Regions from separate parts of the Cnuibacter physcomitrellae genome, predicted to be linked through region 2. Evidence: riboswitches for the same ligand, from Rfam matches in the RefSeq annotation. Region 2 holds a riboswitch; the other holds the start of a gene.
The links. A riboswitch is a leader RNA that binds a small molecule or an ion and turns the genes downstream of it on or off. The one in region 2 is predicted to bind glycine.
Positions count from the first base shown of each region.

Region 1 (10,434 bases), 630 kb from region 2:
CGAAGCTCACCGCGGCGACGGCAAGCACGACGGGCGGAGCCACCGAGGCCATCCAGCGCACCCCGGGCCGGATGCTGCCCGCCCAGACGGCCGTGATCGCCGCCGAGGCCGCGACCAGCGTCATCGCCCAGCGGAAGACGACCGCCGTGGGCTCGCCGTCGGCGCCGAGCTCGCTGACGTAGAGGAACCGGGTCGCGCTGAGTCGCGCCACCCAGATGAGCACGAGCCCGGTCAGCGCGGCCCCCGCCGCGATCACGAGCGCCGCGGTACGGAGGCTCGTGCGGGTCATCGGGCCAGGCTATCGAGTTTCCACCGCAGTGACATCGGTGTAACACCGGCGAATCATTGGCCGGTTACGGTGGCCTTCAACGCAGCGACGCGGGTCGCCCGAGCCCCATCGCGCCACCGCTCGACCAGAAAGGCACCACATGCTCGACCAGTGGACCGCATCGGGAACACTCGCCCCGAGCCCTGCCCCGGAAGTCCCCACCACCATGCGCGCCGCCGTCATGCCGCATGCGGGCGACGCCGAGGTGCTCGAGGTCGCCGAGGTCGCCGTCCCGCTGCGGATCAACTCCGAGGTGCTGGTGCACGTCGCCGCCGCGGGCGTGAACCCGATCGACGCCAAGACGCGGTCGGGGCGCGGAGTGTCCGCCGCGATCGAGGGCTACCCGTACGTGCTCGGCTACGACTTCGCGGGCGTGGTCGTCGAGACGCCCTACGCCGCGCATCCGCTCAGCGTGGGCGATGAGGTCTTCGGCGTGATGTCGGTGCCGCGAGGTCAGGGGTCCTACGCCGAGTACGTGTCCGTGCCCTCGCTGCAGGTGACGAAGGCGCCGAAGGCGCTGACCCTCGTCGAGGCGGCGGGGGTGCCGCTCGCGGCGCTCACCGCGTGGGGCATGGTCGTCGACGTCGCGAAGGCCCACGAGGGCCAGCGGATGCTCGTGCACGCGGGCGCCGGGGGCGTCGGGCACTTCGCGGTCCAGTTCGCCGCGTACTTCGGAGCCCACGTCATCGCGACGGGGTCGCCGCGGAACCTCTCGTTCCTCCGCGGGCTGGGCGCCGCGGAGGTCATCGACCACACCAGCACCCGGTTCGACGAGGTGCTGTCCGGCATCGACGTGGTGATCGACCTCATCGGCAACGTGCACGACGAGACCGGCACCCGGTCGCTCACCGTGCTGCGTCCCGGCGGGCTCCTGGTCAACGCGCCCACGGGGAGCTGGGACACGCTCGCCGCGGACGCGGCGGCCGCCGGGGTGCGCTCGTCCACCTACAAGTTCATCCCGGATGCGTCGACGCTCGCCGTGATCGCCCGGCTGCTCGACTCCGGAGACGTGCGAGTGCACGTCGAGGAGGTCTTCCCGCTCGACCGGGCCGCGGACGCGCACCGGGCGATCGAGTCGGGTCACACGCGCGGCAAGGTCGTGTTGCAGGTCGGCGCCCTGCCCCTCTAGGGGCGGGCTGCGGCCGTCCCGGGGCTTCGCGCCGCTCGCGCCGCCGCGGGCCGCTCGCGCCGCCGCCGTGGGCCGCTCGCCGCCGGCCTGGTGCGGGTTGCGCCCGCTCCGAGCGGGGAGGACGGCGTGAGCGCAGTCGTTCGTGCTCGCGGCGGGCGGAACCCGCGGAGCTCAGGCGCTCGCGGCGTCTCCGCGGCCTCCGCGCTGACCGCGATGCCCCCGCCGCTCGCGCTGCCCGTGCCGCGCGGGCTGCCCGTGCCGCTCGGACGGCCGGGTCAGAGCGGGCGCTCCATCACGAAGTCGCTCTCCAGGGTGGAGCCGAGCCGGAAGGTCTTGCGGCCGACCCGCTCGAACCCCGACTTCTCGTAGAAGCGCACCGCGCGGGCGTTCCGGTCGTTCACCCCGAGCCAGACGCCCTTCGCGGTCGTGTCGAGGGCGGCGGCGATCGTCGCGTCGACGAGCCGCCGGGACACCCCGGCCCCGTGGTACTGCTCGCGTACGTACACCTTGCTCAGCTCGATCGTGGGTCGCAGGCGCAGCGCGGACGCGACATCCGCATCCGACGGATCACCCTCGACGAGCATCGTGTAGCCCGCGAACTCGGAGCGATCGGCCTCCCCCTCGGCGACCGTGATGACCCTGGCCGGGTCGGCGAGGTACTCGGCGAAGCGCTCCTCCGTGAGGTTCGCGGCGATGAAGTCGGCGATGTCGGCGGGGTCGGATCCGGGCGGGCAGGCCAGCGGGAACGTGGCGGCCGCCACCCTCGCCAGAGCCGCTGAATCGTTCGCCACCGCACGCCTGACCTCGACCACCTCTCCACCCTAGCGGCGCGCATCCGACCCCTCGTCACGCCGGACGGCGGAGTAAGCTGAGAGCGCTGACGACCTGCCGCGGGAGATCCTTCTCCCGAGAAGGTGCCGTAGGAGCAAACCCTCCCCGGGAATCTCTCAGGCCCCACACCGCGGCGGCGAGGCGACTCTGGAGAACAGCGGCGTTCGACACGGCGCTTACCGAAGGTGGAAGGAGCCCCCGGGCTCCGGGGCTCTCAGGTCACAGGACAGAGCGGGGAGGCGACGACGCCCGGCCACACCGGGCCCGATCAAGGAGCCTCCGTGACCATCAGCGCGTTCGACCTCTTCTCGATCGGCATCGGCCCCTCGAGCTCGCACACCGTCGGGCCCTGGCGGGCCGCGGCGCGCTTCTCGGCCCTCCTCGCCGAGGAGGAGCTGCTGTCGCGCGTGGCGCGCATCCGCGTGGAGCTGTTCGGCTCGCTCGCGGCCACGGGGCGCGGTCACGGGACGCTGCCCGCGGTGATGCTCGGGCTCGAGGGGCACGACGTCGAGACGATCGATCCCGACGAGAAGGACGACCGGGTCGCTCGCTGGCGGGCGTCGGGGCGGATCCGGCTCGCCGGCGGGCCGACGCTCCCGCTGGCGGAGGGCGACATCGTCCTCACGCACCGGATGCTCCCGGAGCATCCGAACGCGCTCACGCTCACGGCGCTCGACGCGTCGGGCGAGATGCTCGCCTCGCGCACGTACTACTCCGTCGGCGGCGGCTTCGTGGTCGAGGACGGTGCGGCGCCGCTGCGGGGCGTGACGTCCGGTAGCACGGGCGTCGGGTTCCACTCGGCCGCGGAGTTGCTCGATCGCGCGTCGGAGGACGCCGACGGGATCGCCGGGGTCATGATGGGCGTCGAGGTCGCGGGCGGGCGCACCGCCTCCGCTGTGCGAGCGCGACTGCTGGCGATCCGCGACGCGATGCGCGGCTCGGCCGAGCGTGGCATGACCCGATCGGGGACGCTGCCCGGAGGGCTCGAGGTGCGCCGCCGAGCCGCCGAGTGGTTCGCCCGGCTGCGGGAGGAGGATCCCGGACGCGATCCGGCCTTCGCCCTCGACTGGGTCGACCTCGTCGCCCTGGCCGTCAACGAGGAGAACGCCTCCGGCGGACGGGTCGTCACCGCCCCCACCAACGGCGCCGCGGGCATCATCCCCGCGGTGCTCGACTACGCGCTCCACTACACGCCGGCGGGCCTCGCCTCGCCCGACGATGCGGCCGTCCGCTTCCTGCTCACCGCGGCCGCCATCGGCTCGATCATCAAGGAGTGCGCGTCGATCTCGGGCGCCGAGGTCGGCTGTCAGGGCGAGGTCGGATCGGCCGCGTCCATGGCGGCGGCGGGTCTCGCCGCCGTGCTCGGGGGCACGCCCGCGCAGGTCGAGAACGCGGCCGAGATCGCCATGGAGCACAGCCTCGGGCTCACCTGCGACCCCATCGGCGGACTCGTGCAGATCCCGTGCATCGAGCGCAACGCCATCTCGGCGGGCAAGGCCGTCAACGCCGCGCGCATGGCCCTGCGCGGCGACGGCGCCCACCACGTGTCGCTCGACCAGGTGATCGAGACCATGCGCCTCACCGGCGCGGACATGCACTCGAAGTACAAGGAGACCGCCCGCGGCGGCCTCGCCCTCACCGTCGGCGTCCACGTCGTCGAGTGCTGACCCCCTCCGCGGCCCGCGGGCGCGGTCCGCGGGCGCGAGTGCCGATCTGACACTCGTGGCGGCCTCGCGCTGGCGGAGGCCACCACAACTGTCATATCCGCGGCCTGAGTGGCACCCCCTGCGCTCTCTCGCACGAGAGCAGCAACGGATCTGGCACGCGTGGTGACCTCCCGCCCGACGACCCCACCACAACTGCCAGATCCAACAGCCCGATCCCACGCGGCCACCTCTCGACGCGCCTCACCAGGGCAGGCCATGGATCTGACACTCGTGGCGACCTCACACTCAAGGAGGCCACCACTACTGTCAGATCAGCGGCCCGGCTGGCGCCGCCTGCGCCCTGACCGACTAGGGCACGGATATGACACTGGTGGCGACCTTGCGCTCAAAGAGGCCACCACGACTGTCAGATCCACTGTCCGACTGGCGCCGCGTGCGCCCTCTCGGACGATGGCAGCTCACGAATCTGACACTCGTGGCGACCTACCGCCCCGTGAACCCGCCACAACTGCCAGATCCACGAAGTCGCTCCGGCCCGACCACCCCAGGACGCACTCCCCCACCAGGGCAGCCCACGGATCTGACACTCGTGACGACTCCCGGCCCATGAACCCACCACAACTGCCAAAGCCACGAAGGCGGGCCAGCCGATCACCTCACGACGCGCTCCCCCACCAGCTAAGCCCACGGATCTGACACTCGTGACGACCTCCCGGCCCATGAACCCACCACAACTGTCAGATCTAAGAGGCCGGCCCAGCCGATCACCTCACGATGCGCTTCCCACCAGCGCAGGCCACGGATCTGACACTCGTGGCGACGTCCCCGCCCATGAACCCACCACAACTGTCAGATCCGCCAGCCCGGTAACCTCGCGACACCCACCCTCACCAGAACACCCCACCGATCTGACACTCGTGGCGACCTGCCGACCGATGGACCCACCACGACTGTCAGATTTACTCGCCCCCATGGCGCCCGGCCACCTCACTCGTGGCGACCTTCCGAGACCCGGCGCAGGGCGGGGGTGGTCAGCGGGGCGGGAGGCGGAGGGTGGGGAGAGGGCAGCCGCGGCGGCGGAGGTGCAGGGCGAGCTGGGCGAGGAGGTCGCGAGGGCTCGGGGTGAGGTCGGCGGTCGTGACACGGAGGGCGATCCAGTCGAGCGACTCGAGCTCGCGGTAGCGGGCGACGTCACGGAACCACTGACGGCGGTCGGTGCGGTGGTGGTCGCCCTCGTACTCGATCGCCACCCGGTACCGGGGATAGGAGAGGTCGGCCTTCGCCACGATGAAGCCCTCGGCCGACTGGACGTACCCGTTCACGACCGGCTCGGGGAACCCGGCATCGACGATGGCGAGCCGCAGCGCGGTCTCGCGGGGCGAGTCGACACCGGGACGCGCCTCGGCGAGCGCACGGGCGAGCCGTGCAGCCTGGGGATGCGGATGCGCGGCGATGGACTCCGACAGGTCGGCGGCGGTGCGCGTGCTCAGCAGGTGGTCGACGACGCTCACGAGCTGCACCCGGTCGAGGTCGGGTGCGGAGTCGCAGATCGTGCGTCCGGGAGTGCTGACCCAGAGGCCCGCGGGTACCCGCACGCGCTCGACCGCGCGCGACTGATGCCCGACGACACCGCGGATGCGCGGGGCGCGGACCGGTGCAGGCACCGTCACGTGCAGGTCGTCGCCGTCGGAGGCGGGCATCGGCAACCCCCAGAGGAGCGCCGCGGTACGGTGGCTGAAGCACGCACCCTCGGGGAGGACCGTCGAGAGCGCGACACAGCGCATCAGCAGGTCGTCGGCGAGTGCGGCCGGCACACGGACGTCGCGGTGGGGCGCCGCGAGATCGGAAGCGCGGAGCCGGCTGCGCGACAACCCCGACGTCGAGGCGCGGAACGGCCGGGCGGCGAGCCGCCGAGGGAGGGCGAGGTACCGGGTCATGAGCCCATGGTCGACGACCGGTGGTGTCCTCGGGTGGTGGTGAGCGCATCCGTGGACCGGGCCGGCCGACGTGCGGCTTGTGCAGGACAAGTGCCCAACACGGATGTGACAGCACTCCGAGAACGGGAAAGGGCCCGGCTCCCGGAGGATTCGAGCCCTTTCGGCGCGAGTGCGCGAGTGGCGCGTGCGTCAGATCGCGTTGACGTCGAGCGGGATGCCCGGGCCGAACGTGGTCGAGACCGCGCCCTTCTGGATGTAGCGGCCCTTGGCGGCGCTCGGCTTCTGGCGGAGGATCTCCTCCAGCGCGGCCTTCATGTTCTCGTCGAGCTGCTCCTGCGAGAAGCCCGCCTTGCCGACCACGAAGTGGACGTTGGCGTGCTTGTCGACGCGGAACTCGATCTTGCCGCCCTTGATGTCCTCGACCGCCTTCGCGACGTTCGGGGTGACGGTGCCGGTCTTCGGGTTGGGCATGAGGCCGCGGGGGCCGAGCACCTTTCCGAGACGACCGACCTTGCCCATGAGCTCGGGGGTCGAGACGGCGGCGTCGAACGAGGTGTACCCGCCCGCGACCTTCTCGATGAGCTCGTCGCCGCCGACCTCGTCGGCGCCCGCGGCGATCGCGGCCTCAGCGGCCGGGCCGGTCGCGAACACGATGACGCGCGCGGTCTTGCCGGTGCCGTGGGGCAGGATGACGGTGCCGCGCACCATCTGGTCCGCCTTGCGGGGGTCGACGCCGAGCTTCAGCGCGACCTCGACGGTGCTGTCGAACTTCTTGGAGCCGGTCTCGCGAGCGAGCTCGACGGCCTCGGTGGGCGTGTAGTACTTGCCGGCTTCGATCTTCTCGGCCGCGGCGCGGTAGGCCTTCGACTTCTGTGCCATGTCAGCCTCCTCCTTATGCCTCGACCGTGATGCCCATGGAACGGGCGGTACCGGCGATGATCTTCTCTGCGGCCTCGATGTCGTTCGCGTTGAGGTCGACCTGCTTCTGCTCGGCGATGGCGCGGACCTGCTCACGGGTGAGCTTCGCGACCTTCACCGTGTGCGGGGTCGACGACCCCTTCTGCACGCCCGCGGCCTTCTTGATGAGCTCGGCGGCCGGCGGGGTCTTGAGGATGAACGTGAACGAACGGTCCTCGTAGACGGTGATCTCGACCGGGATGACGTTGCCGCGCTGCGACTCGGTCGCGGCGTTGTACGCCTTGCAGAACTCCATGATGTTGACGCCGTGCTGACCCAGCGCCGGGCCGATGGGCGGGGCGGGGTTGGCGGCGCCGGCCTGGATCTGAAGCTTGATCAGACCTGTGACCTTCTTCTTCGGTGCCATGTTCTCTTCTCTCTTCGAGCCGCCCGGATGGACAGCGCTCCCGACGCAGGGCTGATCCCTGAATCGGTGTGTGGGGCACGTCGCCTGAAAGGCAACCGCACTAGCTTACCAAACGGAAGCGGACCCGCACCCGAAGGTGGGGGTCCGCATCCGGTTGGCAGTGCGACCGAGCCGATGACGTGTCTCGTCAAGCCGTTGCCGGGCTGGGCCGCGACCGCGTCGTGGTCCAGCACGGACGACCCGCGCCGCAGAGGCGGCGGCGCGGCAGAAAGGTCAGAGCTTCGTGACCTGGTCGAACGACAGCTCGACGGGGGTCTCGCGCTCGAAGAGGGAGACGAGGACCGTGAGCTTGCCGCTCTCGGGCTTGATCTCGCTGATCGAGCCGGGCAGGCCCGCGAACGAGCCCTCCTTGATGGTGATGGTCTCGCCGATCTCGAAGTCGACCTCGGCAGGAAGCGAGCGCGCCACGGCCTTGCCGCCCTTGGCGGCTCCGCCCTTCGCGGCAGCCGGAGCCTCGGGCACCTCGACCAGGCTCTTCAGCATGTTGAACGCCTCGTCGAAGCGCAGCGGCGTGGGGTTGTGGGCGTTGCCCACGAAGCCCGTCACGCCGGGCGTGTGGCGCACGACCGACCAGCTGTCCTCGTTGAGGAACATGCGCACGAGCACGTAACCCGGGATGCGCACGCGGGTGACGAGCTTGCGCTGGCCGTTCTTGATCTCGACGACGTCCTCCATCGGGACCTCGACCTGGAAGATGAAGTCCTCCATGCCCATCGAGACCTTGCGGCTCTCGATGTTCGACTTCACACGCTTCTCGAACCCGGCGTAGGAGTGGATGACGTACCACTTGCCCGGGAGGGCGCGGAGCTCCTTGCGGAACGCGTCGTACGGGTCGACCTCCGCCTCGGCCTCGTCGGCGTCGAGGGGCTCGTTCGCCTTGTCTGCGTCGGGGTCCTCGATCACGTCGAGCACGGCGGCGGCCTCATCGAAGTCGTCGATGGTGAGCGCCTCGTCGATGACGGCGTCGGCCTCGGGGTCGGCGGGCGCGTCGATCGCGTCGAGCAGCGCGTCGAGGTCGGCGGGAGCGCCGGCCTGGTCGGGCTTGGGGTCAGACACGGGATGGATTCCTTCTTCTGGGGGTGTCGGCGTTCGTCGGCCGGGAGGTGAGCCCGCGGCCGCTATGAACCGCTCGCGTCTCCGAAGACGAGGAGGGCGAGCCATCCGAACAGCTGGTCGAGGCCGACCACGATGGCCATCACGATGACCACGAAGACCAGCACGACGAGCGAGTAGTTGATCAGCTCGCGCCTGGTCGGCGTGACGACCTTCCGGAGCTCGGTGAAGACCTGCTTGATGAAGAGCACGATCCGCGCGAACGGGTTGCGCCGAGCGGCGCGCTCCTTCTTCGCATTCTCGACGACGTCCTCGGAGGGCTCGTCGATCACTTTTCGTGCCACGGGATCGTACCTTTCACAAAGCCGGCGCAGGGCGGACAGGACTCGAACCTGCAACCTGCGGTTTTGGAGACCGCTGCTCTACCACTTGAGCCACCGCCCTATGGATCGCGAATCACACGGCTTCGCTACACTCACTTCACAGAGGACGTGCCCTATCGACGGGCATAGAAAAGCTTGGCGGATTCGACCACCGTGAGACAGTGTAGGTCACATCCCAGGACACCGCAAAGGACGAGGGGGCTCACACGATGCGCGGTCACCCCTTTCGGATCGGGTTCCTGGCCACGCTGGGCGGCCTGCTCGCCATAGCCCTCGGCTTCGCCTTCACGCAGCTGTCGACCGTGATGATCTGCATCCTGGCCTCGCTGTTCCTGGCCCTCGGCCTCGATCCGCTCGTCCGATGGCTGGAGCGCAGGCGCATCCCCCGGGGCTGGGCGATCGTCATCACGTTCGTGCTCGTCATCGCCTTCGCGGTCGGCGTCTTCTTCCTCATCATCCCCGCCGTGGTCGACCAGACCAGCCAGCTGGTGGCGAACATCCCGCAGTTCGCGCGGACCATCACGCAGCAGGAGTGGTTCACGCGGCTCACGGGCGGCTCGGTCGACACCAAGGCGCTGGTGGCGAACCTCGAGAGCTTCCTGTCGGATCCGAGCAACATCGCCACCATCAGCGGCGGGGTGCTCAAGGTGGGCATCGCCATCGTGAACGGGCTCTCCGGAGGCCTCCTGGTGGTGATCCTCACGCTGTTCTTCCTCGGCTCGCTGGATCAGGTCAAGCGCAGCCTGTACGTGCTCGTCCCCGCCTCGCGCCGCGAGGGGGTCGAGTCGATCTCGGAGCAGATCGTCCGCTCGATCGGCAAGTACGTGAGCGGGCAGGTGATCCTCGCGGGGACGAACGGTGTGTTCGGCTTCATCGCGATGCTCATCGCCGGCGTCCCCTACGCAGGAGCGCTGGCGGTGATGGCGTTCCTGCTCGCGCTCATCCCGCTGATCGGCACGGTGATCAGCGCGATCATCATCACCATCGTCGCGCTGACGGTGAGCCCGGCGGCGGCGATCGGCATCGGCATCTACTACCTCGTGTACATGCAGGTCGAGGCCTACGTCTTCAGCCCGCGGATCATGAGCAAGGCGGTGGACGTGCCGGGCCTCCTGGTCGTGATCGGCGCGCTCGTGGGCGGGACGCTCCTCGGGGTGTTGGGCGCCCTCATCGCCGTGCCCGTCGTGGCGTCGGTGCTCATCGTGGTCAAGCAGGTCGTCGTGCCGAGGCAGCAGCAGCTGTGAGCGACATCTCGACCCCCGCCTTGGTCGCCAGCGGCATCGCGCTGCTCACCATCACCAACCCGATCGGCAGCCTGCCGATCTTCCTCAACCTCACCAAGGACCTCCCGGCGCAGCGGCAGCGCCGCATCGGGATCTGGGTCGGCGTCGCCGTGTTCGCGGTGCTCGTGGTGTCGCTGTTCGCCGGGAAGTACATCCTGCAGGCCTTCGGCATCGACATCACCTCGTTCCGCATCGCGGGCAACCTCCTCGTCGCCAGCATCGGGTGGGCGATGCTCACCGCCAAGCAGAACATCGTCACGACGGATGCGTCCTCCTCCCCCGTCGTCGTGCCGCTCGCGATTCCGATCATCGCCGGACCCGGGGCGATCAGCCTGATCATCACGTTCTCCGAGTCCTACTCGAGCCTCGTCGACCTGCTGATGGGGGTGGTCATGATCCTCGTGGTCTCACTCGCCATCGCGGTGGTGCTGTACTTCTC
Region 1 covers NZ_BMHD01000001.1:1,517,850-1,528,283, forward strand. The annotation lists gene IEX69_RS07080 (DUF998 domain-containing protein) at 1-289, opposite strand, end outside; gene IEX69_RS07085 (NADP-dependent oxidoreductase) at 429-1,457, shown strand; gene IEX69_RS07090 (GNAT family N-acetyltransferase) at 1,733-2,269, opposite strand; glycine riboswitch at 2,339-2,429, shown strand; gene IEX69_RS07095 (L-serine ammonia-lyase) at 2,570-3,955, shown strand; gene IEX69_RS07100 (hypothetical protein) at 4,987-5,892, opposite strand; gene rplA (50S ribosomal protein L1) at 6,082-6,771, opposite strand; gene rplK (50S ribosomal protein L11) at 6,785-7,216, opposite strand; gene nusG (transcription termination/antitermination protein NusG) at 7,490-8,437, opposite strand; gene secE (preprotein translocase subunit SecE) at 8,395-8,673, opposite strand; tRNA gene IEX69_RS07125 (tRNA-Trp) at 8,701-8,773, opposite strand; gene IEX69_RS07130 (AI-2E family transporter) at 8,922-9,956, shown strand; gene IEX69_RS07135 (MarC family protein) at 9,953-10,434, shown strand, end outside.
Region 1: linked by a shared signal. The riboswitch ahead of IEX69_RS07095 (L-serine ammonia-lyase) and the one ahead of gcvT (glycine cleavage system aminomethyltransferase GcvT) in region 2 are both predicted to bind glycine.

Region 2 (10,434 bases):
CGTCCGGAGACCTCGTGATCGCGACCGATGCTCTCACGCGCGCGATCCCCGCGGCGGAGCGTCGGCGGCTGAGGCGTCCCGCCCCTGCCGGTGCGCCGAGGCGCCTGCTCGTCACCGTGGGCTCGTACGCGGCGACCGCCGTCGTGCTGGTCGTGGTGTGCGTGTACCTCGTCGGTGCCGACCTCGAGCTGCTGCCGATCGTCGGCGCGCTCATCCTCGCCTTCGTGGTGTACTCGGTGGTGGTCGGCCTCAAGCGGAGGCGACGAAGCGCCGAGGACGGCTTCCGGCTCGATCTCCTCGCGGCCGAGAACGGTCTTGAGATCGAGCGCGACGTCACCGACCCCGACACCCCGGGCGTGCTGTTCCGGGAGGGGACGGGGCGGATCACCGTCGTGCGCCTCCGTCGCCGATCGCCGCTGTTCCTCGAGGTCGGTCGCTTCCGTGCGACGGCCTCGGCGCTCGACGGGGGCGGCGGCATCGACGTGGGCTATCTCCTCGTGCACGATCCCGACTCGGCGAAGAGGTGGGGGTCGTCCGTCGCTGTGGGGATGACGGCGGCCACGTCACCGGCTCCGCCCGGCGGCGGGGCGCGCGCCCTGAGGGCACTGCCTGCCCTGAGCGTGGAGGAGTTGCCGCATCCGCTCCACGTCGAGGCGGAGGGGGAGTTCGTGCTCGTCTACTCCCCGCAGCCGTTCGCTCTCGAGCGGGCCGCGACCTGGCCTGCGCTTGCCGAGGCGGTGCGACGTGTCCGCAGCTGAGAGCCCGCTGCGCGGCCTCGACCTCGAGCCGCTCTCCGCGGCCCCTGCAGCTGACGAGCGGGCGTCATCTCGAGCTCGACTGAAGGCGGACGCTCCGGAGTTCGTCCCGCCCTGGCCGCTCCGGACGATCGCCGTCATCCTCGTCGTGGGGGTCGGCGCCCTCGCGAACGGCGTCCTGGCCCCGGTGAGCGCGTCGGGGATGATCCCTGGTCTGTCGCTTCGGGGCCTCTCGTTCCTCGTGGGCGCCACGATCCTCGTCGGCGGCGGGGTCTGGCTCGTGCTCAGCCGTCGTGCGGCCTGGGGCAGACGGCTCCGGCTCGCGGTGTTCGCCGAGCGGAACGGATTCGAGTTCCGACCCACCGACGACAGCGTGTACCCGGGCGTGCTGTTCCAGCAGGGTGGTGGTCGCCGACTCGAGAACGTCCTCCGGCGCAGCGGCGAGCGTGTCGTGGAGGTGGGGGAGTTCGTCTTCGAGACGGGTAACGAGAAGAACCGACGCGTGCATCGGCGTGGCTACCTCCTGCTGCAGCTCGATCGACGGCTTCCGCACATCCTCCTGGATGCCCGTGCGAACAACGGCCTGTTCGGCTCCAACCTGCCGATCGGGTTCAACCGCTCCCAGATCCTCAGCCTGGAGGGCGACTTCGACCGGTACTTCACGCTCTACTGCCCCTCGGGCTACGAGCGCCACGCCCTCTACGTCTTCACGCCGGACGTGATGGCGGCCTTCATCGACAGCGCCTCCCACGTCGACGTCGAGATCGTCGACGACCTCCTGTTCGTCTACGTCGGCGATGGTCTCCGGCTCGACGACCCGCACGAGTGGAGCCGGATCGAGGCGCTGGTGGCGGCGCTGTGGCCGAAGACCGCGAAGCAGACCGCCGCCTACTCCGACGATCGCGTGTCCGCGACGGTGCGCGGCGGTGGGTACCCGTCGGCGCAGGGGACGGCCGACGGTCTCGGTGCCACTCCCGCGCTCCGCGAGCGTCCGACCGAGGTGGCCGACGCGGGGCGTCGACTCCGAGCGCGGGTGCCCGTGCTGACGCTGGTGCTCTCCATCGCCTTCACGGGTGTCGCGGTCGCGTTCTGGGTGGTCCGACTCGCGGGCTGATCCGGCCAGGAGCGAGCGCGCGGGGGCGGGCCGACGTACGGTGAGGGGCATGAGCAGCATCGATCGTGGAGCACCCGAGGATCAGCCGACCGTGTGGGACGAGATCGGCACCGGAACCGATTCCGGCGACGACGAGGTGGGCGTCATGGAGGAGGAGTCCGACTTCTCGGAGGATGCCGAGCTCGGCGGCCCCTGAGCCCTTACACGAGGATGCTTCACTTTCTGCCGAGAAGTGAATAGGCTCCGTACTCGCACCGCGAGAAGGAGCTAGCATGGCAGGACTCGATGGCGCGATCACGCTCAGCGTCCCCACGCTGATCGGAGTCGCGTCGGGGCTGGTGATCGTCGCCGTGATCGGGCTCGTCACAGCCCGTGCAGTACGGACGTCCCGACGGCGACGCGCCCAGCTCCACGCCGAGCAGGGCTATCAGGTGGGCGTCGCCGCGGTCCGCGGCCCGAGACGCAGGCGATCGTCCGAGGGAGCCGCGCGGACGCCGACGGCCGGGGCGACGGGTCCCGCCCACACGGCGACCGCGCCGGACACGGCCTCGCAGCCTCTGCAGGACTCCGACGCCGTCGCCGAGCCCGCGTGGCCGCTCGGCCCCGAGCCGGTTCTGTCGCTTCCGCCCTTCCCCGCGGCGCCGGCGGGGGAGAGCAGCCGGTGGCCCCTGGCACCCGAGCCGGTTGCCGCCGCCGAGGATCCGGCCGCAGGCCATCCCGCCGCCGGCCGACCCACCTCCGACCGCGATCCGACTCCCTCGGCCACGGCGGTCAGGCTGTTCGGCCGGCCCGGCAGGGCAGTGGGCCTCGAGGCAGCCCGCGCCGTCTTCCTCCTCGCGCTGCTCGTCCCTGCGCTCGTCCCCTCCTCGTCGACGCTCGTCGTCACGGGGATCACGGCCGCCGACTGGTGCTCTCGGATCGGACTCAGCGGCGTCCTGCTCGTCTCGGCCGCCGCCTCGGTCGTCGCGCTCCGTGAGGGTGACGGTTCGCCGACGGAGCTGTCGCGCCGTCGGCTGCGACGCCTCACGCGGTCGTTGCTGCTCCTTCCGCTCGCTGCAGCGCTCCTCGCACTCGACGCGCCCGGCGGGGTGGAGGTCCTCCTGGCCGCCGTGCTGTCCCCGCTCGCCATCTTGCTCGCACCTCTCCGATCGCGGCTGCTCGTGCCGCTCGGATTCATGGTGCTCCTCCTGGCGCCGGCGATCTCCGCGGTGACGGCCTTCGTCCTTCCCCGCGCAGGAGACGCCTCCTCCGCCCTGCGGGCGGTCGGCGCCGTCACGGGATGGAGCGCGTCGCAGGGAGCGTCTCTCGCGATGGCCGTCGTCGCTGCGTTCGTCGGAGCGGCACTGGCTGGAGCGATCACGGGCGGCCCAGCACGTCGTGCGCTCGTGGCGCTCGCCGGTGCCGTTCTCGCCGTCGGCGGGTTCGCGGCCCTTCTGATGCTGCCGGGCCTGGAGTCCGTCCCCTCGTGGGCAGTCACTCCCGTCGCCGCGCCGGATCGGTCGTCGGTCGCCGTGCTGGCGACGTCGCTCGGCGTCGCCGTCGCCGTGACCGCGCTCCTGCTCCTCGCTCAGAACCTGCTGCGGGCCGCGCTGCTGCCCCTCAGCGCTGTGGGGAGCCTGGCGCTGTCCGCCACCGTGGTGGCTGGGGTGATCGTGCTGGCACGAGTGCCCGCGATCGTCGATGAGGCACTCCCGCCGCTGGCCTGGTTGCCGCTGGCGATCACAGCGCTGTCGACCGCGGTGCTCTGCGTCCTGTGGCGGACAGCACTCGGCGATGGCCCGCTGGAGCGACTGGTCGGGGCGGTCCTCGCCCGCATGGCTCCCGCGGCGAAGAGTGCCGAGGGCGAGGCCGAGGCCGAGGAGGGCGCCCGCCGGGTCAGGCAGGCCGCCGTCCCGCCGAGCCGCGCCGACGTCACCGTCCGCGCGACGAGCGAGAGGACCAGGCCGGGCGCACCGACATCCACACGCGCACCGACTCCGGCGCCGACCGCGCCGACGCCGCGCCCCTCGGATCCCCGCCCGGTCTCGCACTGGACACCCGGCCAGGCTCTGGGGCGCCTGCCCTACTGATGCAGCCGACCCACCACATCCGACGTCTGCTGAACCAGTCGGATCGCCTCACCCACGGCGCGTTCGAGCTCGAGGTGCTGCAGAGCGCCCGCGGACTGGCGCACTCGCTCGGCGACGACGAGCTGATCTACGCCGCCGAGCTCCGCCTCTCGAGCTGGGCGATGCTCGCCCGCGACGACAGCCTCCGTCTCGAGAGCTTCGGGCGGTGCCTCACGCTCCATCGCGCCGATCCACTGTGCTTCCCCACGAGCGTCGACGAGCTCGACCTGCTCTGGGATTACGCGACGATCACGAGAGCCCTCGCGGCGAGCCACCGTGTCAGCGCGGCGACGATCCAGCGCACCCTCGACGAGATGGTCGACGTCTACTCGGCGGCCGGTGCCGACCTCGCCCCGTGCTTCCTGGCCCGCTACGAGTGGTCGCTCCGCTCCGGCGGAGGCGACGGAGCGGCTCGTGAACGCTTCCTCCGCTCGGTCGAGGGCCGACCGGGGGTCTGCTGCCGAGGATGCGCGCACGCCGTGGAGCTGCGTCGTCACCTCGTCGCGGGCCGGGAGGCAGCTGCCGTCGCCGAGCTCGAGGCGCTCCGGCTGGACGACGACGGCTGCCCGACCGAACCCGAGGCTGCCGCCGCGGCCCTGCTGCTCCCGCTGGTGCGTCAGGGGAGGACGACCACCGCGTTGCAGCTGTCCGACGAGCTCGGCCGATCGTCGACGACCGGCGGCCTGTCGATCCTGGGAGCTCGGATCGGCCTGAGCGCCGTCGTCTCGGACCTCGAGGACGGCCTCGCGCTCGCCGTCTCGGCGGTGCAGCGACTGGCCCGGCACGAGCGGTCGACGGAGCAGGTCGTCGACCTCCTCGTCGGCCTGGGCGGGCTGCTCGACGCGCTCACCCGCGCGGGGCGAGGTTCCGCCGCCGTGCCGTTCGCCGAGCATCCCGCGTTCTCGGCGCTGATCGGCCCCCGCGTGGGCGCCTGGACGACCGCCACGCTCGGGCGGGCGGTCTGGGCACGAGCCCGTGATCTCGCCGGGCGTTTCGACTCTCGCGACGGGGTGACCGCGAGCGTGGCGCGGGTCGAACGCGATCGAGCGACCGGACACGGACCGCGTACGGTCATCGCGACCCGTGCGGCACTGCCCAGGGGATCCGGCGCTGCCCGCCGGGACGAGGACGTGCTGCCCGACACGCTGGCCTCGCTGACCGCCGCACGTGAGCACGCATCCGCGGGACGGGCCGATGAGGCCCGCCGGCTCATCGACGAGGGACTGCTGTGCGCCGACCGCGACGAGCGGGCGACCCTGCTCGAGCTCAGGGTGAGGCTCCTGGTCGACCAGGGCGCGCTGCGGGCGGCAGAGGAGGAACTGGAGCGTCGACTCGAGTGCCTCGTCGTCGACGACCTCGACGATGAGGCGGAGCTCGACCTGCAGCTCGGGCTGCTCCTGTTCGGCGGTGATGCCCCGGATGCGCTCCAGCGCTTCGCCGACTCCCTCGAGCGCTCCCGCGGTCTCGGTCTCGCAGACCCCGTCCTGGCGCGCCTCCTCCTCGCGTACGGGGGCGTGGAGCTGAAGAGGGGGCGGTGGCGCGAGGCAGACCGGCTCCTGGGCGAGGCGGTCACGAGGGCGTCGACGGCGCACCCCTCTCAGCAGCTGCGGGCGAGAGCGCTGCTGCTGCGTGCCCGCGCGAGGGGTGCCGCAGGGGACCACCGGGGTGCCCTCACCCTTCTCGGCGACGTGCTCGTCGAGCGGATAGACCGCGGGATCCGGGCCGCCGCCCACCTGCACCGCTCGCACGCCCATCTCGCGCTGGGCTCAGCGGACGACGGGGTGGCGGAGGCCGACCGGGCGCTCGCGGTCCACACGGAGCTCGGGGACCACGACGGCATGATCGACACCTGCGGGCTCCTGGCCGCCCTCCTGACGGACGCGGGCCAGCTCGACGGTGCGGTCGAGGCGCGGAGGACGGCCGCGCGGATCGCCGTGACGATCGGCCGGCCGGACGCCCTGGCGGCCCGCTTCGAGCTGGCCTCCGCTCTCGTGCTCGCGGGGCGGGGCGACGAGGCCCGCGCGGAGCTCGAGGGGGTGCTGGAGCACGCCGCACGCAGCGAGCACGGTCCGAGCACGGCGGAGGTCCTCTGGCTCCTGGGCCGGGCGTGCCGCGACGACGATGACGACGCAGCCGCCTACTGTGCCTGGAGTGTCGCCCTCGAGCACTTCGCCGCCGTCGACGACGCAACGGACGCCACCTCCGCGAACGCGGGTACGGACGCGGACACGGACGCGTTCGCCTCCGCGATCGCCGATGCGACCGCCACTGCGGCCGGTCCCTCCCCGGTCGAACGAGAACGGATGCGCCGCCGCCGCCTCGAGCTGGAGCTGACCCTCGGCGAGCTGCTCGCCGACCAGGGGAGCGAGGAGGCCGTCGACCTCCTCGATGCGGCACGGGCGTCGGCGATCCGGCTCGGCGACCCCGACGAGCTCGTCGAGCTGCGGCTGCGTGCGGCACGGGCGCTCGCGGCACTCGGTGACAGGCACGCCCTGCAGGAGATCGACGCGGTCGCGACCGTCCGCGCCGCGGTGACGGACCGAGCGCTCCGGGCCCGCACCCTCGAGGCCAGAGCCCGCGTGCTCGACGACCTGGGCGACGAGGACGCGGCGATCGAAGCGGCACGGGTGTCCGCCGACGAGTTCACCCGGATCGGCGAACCCGCCTGCTCGGCGCGACTCCGGCTCTTCGCCGGCCGGATGCTGATGCTCGTCGGCAGGCCCGAGGAGGCACGCGCGGAGCTGGCGCTCGCGGCGGCGGCGCCGGGGCCGGACGGGCGCGCCGCCGAGCAGGAGCTCGCGCGGCTCGACGGCCGCGAGGCCGCGGCCTCCGGCGAGCCCTCGACCGCCGAGGCCCGACCCGGCTAGACTCGCAACCACAATCGAACAACGGGCCCACACGTCACAGCGGGAGAGCCGGCTCGAGCCGGCACCGAAGGAGCAATCCTCCCCGATAATCTCTCAGGTCCTCGTACCGCTGTGACCAGGCCGCTCTGGAAAGCAGTCCGCGCACCGATGCGGGCTCGCCGATGGTGAAAGCCGCTCACGCGGTGAAGCTCTCAGGCCCGATGACAGAGGGGGAGTTCTTCGCCACCAGCGCGACGCCGTCGGCGTCGTGCTCCGCGCACGCTGGAGAGCTCATGCCCCCCGAATCGTCCCCCTCCCGACCCTCCCCGCTCCAGGCCGAGCACGAGGCGGCGGGCGCCTCCTTCGTCGACTTCGCCGGCTGGTCGATGCCGGTCCGCTTCGACAGCGACCTCGCCGAGCACCGGGCCGTCCGTGAGGCGGCGGGCCTGTTCGACCTGTCGCACATGGCGCAGTTCACCCTGACCGGTCCGGCCGCGGCGGAGGCGGCGGACCACGCCCTCGTCTCTCGCGTCCAGGACCTCGAGGCCGGCCGGGCGAAGTACTCCCTCCTGCTCGACGACGACGGGGGCGTCCTCGACGACGTCGTCGTCTACCGGCTCGCCGACGACGAGGTGCTCGTCATCGCCAACGCCGCGAACCACGACGTCGTCGTCCGCTCCGTCCGAGAGCGCGTCGAGGGGCTCGACGTGATCGTCACCGACCTGGACGACCGCGCCCTCATCGCCGTCCAGGGGCCCCAAGCCGCGCAGGTGCTCGCGGAGACCCAGGGCCTCGAGGTCGACGACCTCGGCTCCCTGGGCTACTACCGCATCGCCGCCGGCTCGTTCGGCGCGACACCGGTGCTCCTCGCCCGCACGGGCTACACGGGCGAGGACGGGTTCGAGATCTCGATCCCCGCGAGCGAGGCCGCCGCGCTGTGGCGTGCTCTTCGCGATGCGGGAGAGCCCCTCGGGCTGGTCGCCGCAGGCCTCGCCGCTCGCGACACGCTCCGCCTCGAGGCGGGCATGCCGCTCTACGGGCACGAGCTCGGCACCTCCATCCGACCGCCTCAGGCCGCCCTGGCGCGGGTCGTCGCCGCGAGCTCGACGGCTCCGGGCGCCGAGGCCGCCCGCTCTCCCCTCGGTCCGGATGAGCGCCGCCTGGTCGGTCTCGTCGGGGAGGGGCGCCGAGCACCCCGGGCGGGATACGCGGTCTTCCCCGACGAGTCCGCGACGGATCCGATCGGCGAGATCACGAGCGGCGCGCTCTCGCCGACCCTCGGCCACCCCATCGCCATGGCGTACGTCGACCCCGCGTCCGCCGCCTCCGACACCACCCTGTACGTCGACCTGAGGGGGAGCCGCCTCCCCGTCACGGTCGTCTCCCTCCCGTTCTACCGCCGGAAGAAGGACTGACATGACCGACGCACTCCCCGACGACCTGGGCTACACCGCCGAGCACGAGTGGGTCCGCATCGACGGCGACACCGCCACGATCGGGATCACCGACTACGCCGCGCAGCAGCTCGGCGACATCGTCTACCTCGACCTCCCGGACGAGGGAGCTGACGTGAGCTCCGGCGCCGTGGTCGGCGAGATCGAGTCCACCAAGTCCGTCGGCGAGCTCTTCTCGCCCCTGGACGGGACCGTGCTCGAGAAGAACGCCGACGCCGAGGCCGCGCCCGAGACCGTGAACGGCGATCCCTACGGCGCGGGCTGGCTGCTCAAGGTGCGCTTCGCCGAGCAGCCCGCGCTCCTGACGGCGGCCGAGTACGCCGCCCTGATCGGACGCTGACCGCATGACCGACGGCTTCGTCTCCCGCCACATCGGAACGGACTCGGCAGCTCAGGCGCGCATGCTCGAGACGCTCGGCTACGAGAGCGTCGACGCGCTGGTCCGTGCCGCCATCCCGACCGGGATCCAGCAGACCTCGTCGCTCGACGCCCTGCCCGTCCCCGCCTCGGAACGCGAGGCCCTCGCCGAGCTGCGGGCCCTCGCCTCCCTGAACCGGGTGAACCGCTCGTTCCTCGGCCTCGGCTACTACGACACCGTCACGCCGGCGGTGATCACGCGGTGCGTGCTCGAGAACCCCAGCTGGTACACCGCGTACACGCCGTACCAGCCCGAGATCTCGCAGGGCCGGCTCGAGGCCCTGATCAACTTCCAGACCATGGTCTCCGAGCTCACGGGCCTCGCCACCGGCAACGCCTCCATGCTCGACGAGGGCACCGCGGCCGTCGAGGGCATGCTCCTCGCGCGCCGCGCCAGCAGGTCGCGCTCGAACGTCTTCGTCGTCGACGCGGATGCGCTGCCGCAGACGCGCGCGCTCCTGGCCTCGCGGGCCGCGCCGGTGGGCATCGAGGTGGTCGAGGCCGATCTGTCCGGCGCCGAGCTGCCCCCGGTGCTGCACGACGCCTTCGGAGCGCTGGTCCAGTATCCCGGAGCGTCCGGCCGCGTGGCCGATCCCTCTGTGGTGATCGCCGCCGTGCACGCGGGCGGCGGCCTCGCGGTCGTCGCCGCCGACCTGCTGGCGATGACGCTGCTCACCCCTCCGGGCGAGCTCGGGGCCGACATCGCCGTCGGGACGTCCCAGCGCTTCGGCGTGCCCATGGGATTCGGCGGCCCGCACGCCGGGTACCTCGCCGTGCGCGACGGCCTCGAGCGGCAGCTGCCCGGGCGCCTGGTCGGCGTGAGCGTGGATGCGACGGGACGGACCGCCTATCGGCTCAGCCTGCAGACCCGTGAGCAGCACATCCGTCGCGAGAAGGCGACATCGAACATCTGCACCGCGCAGGTGCTCCTCGCCGTCATGGCCAGCATGTACGCGGTCTACCACGGCCCGGAGGGCCTGCGAGCGATCGCGGCTCGTGTCGCCTCCCACGCCCGCGCATTCGCCGGGCTGGTCCGGGCCGGCGGGCTCTCGACCGTGCACGACGCCTTCTTCGACACGGTGCTCGTCCGGGTGCCGGATGCGCGGGACGCCGTGGTCAGAGCCCACGACGCGGGTCTCCTGCTCCGACTGGTCGACGGGTCGACCGTCGGGGTGTCCTTCGACGAGACGACCGAACCCGCCGACGTCGCGGCGGTGGCGCGCGTGCTCACCGGCGACCCGACGACCGCGGCGACCGCGGGAGAGACGGAGGGCCTCGGCCTTCCCGCCGCCCTCGCCCGGACGTCGGCGTTCCTCGAGCACCCGGTCTTCGCGTCCCACCACTCCGAGACGAGCATGATGCGCTACCTCAAGCGCCTCGCCGACGCCGACTACGCGCTCGACCGCGGCATGATCCCGCTCGGATCGTGCACGATGAAGCTCAACGCCGCCACGGAGATGGAGGCGATCACATGGCCGGAGTTCGCGGGCGTCCATCCGTTCGCTCCGGAGAGCGACGTCGCGGGCCACCTGCAGCTGATCGACCAGCTCGAGCGCTGGCTGGCCGAGGTGACCGGGTACGACTCCGTGTCGCTTCAGCCGAACGCGGGCAGTCAGGGTGAGCTCTCCGGGCTCCTCGCCATCCGGGAGTACCACCGGTCGCGCGGCGACGAGGGCCGGACGGTCTGTCTGATCCCGTCGAGCGCTCACGGCACGAACGCCGCCTCGGCGGTGCTCGCGG
Region 2 covers NZ_BMHD01000001.1:886,799-897,232, reverse strand. The annotation lists gene IEX69_RS04245 (hypothetical protein) at 1-758, shown strand, start outside; gene IEX69_RS04240 (hypothetical protein) at 745-1,869, shown strand; gene IEX69_RS04235 (hypothetical protein) at 1,919-2,065, shown strand; gene IEX69_RS04230 (hypothetical protein) at 2,142-3,938, shown strand; gene IEX69_RS04225 (tetratricopeptide repeat protein) at 3,938-6,844, shown strand; glycine riboswitch at 6,875-6,963, shown strand; glycine riboswitch at 6,964-7,061, shown strand; gene gcvT (glycine cleavage system aminomethyltransferase GcvT) at 7,117-8,238, shown strand; gene gcvH (glycine cleavage system protein GcvH) at 8,240-8,617, shown strand; gene gcvP (aminomethyl-transferring glycine dehydrogenase) at 8,622-10,434, shown strand, end outside.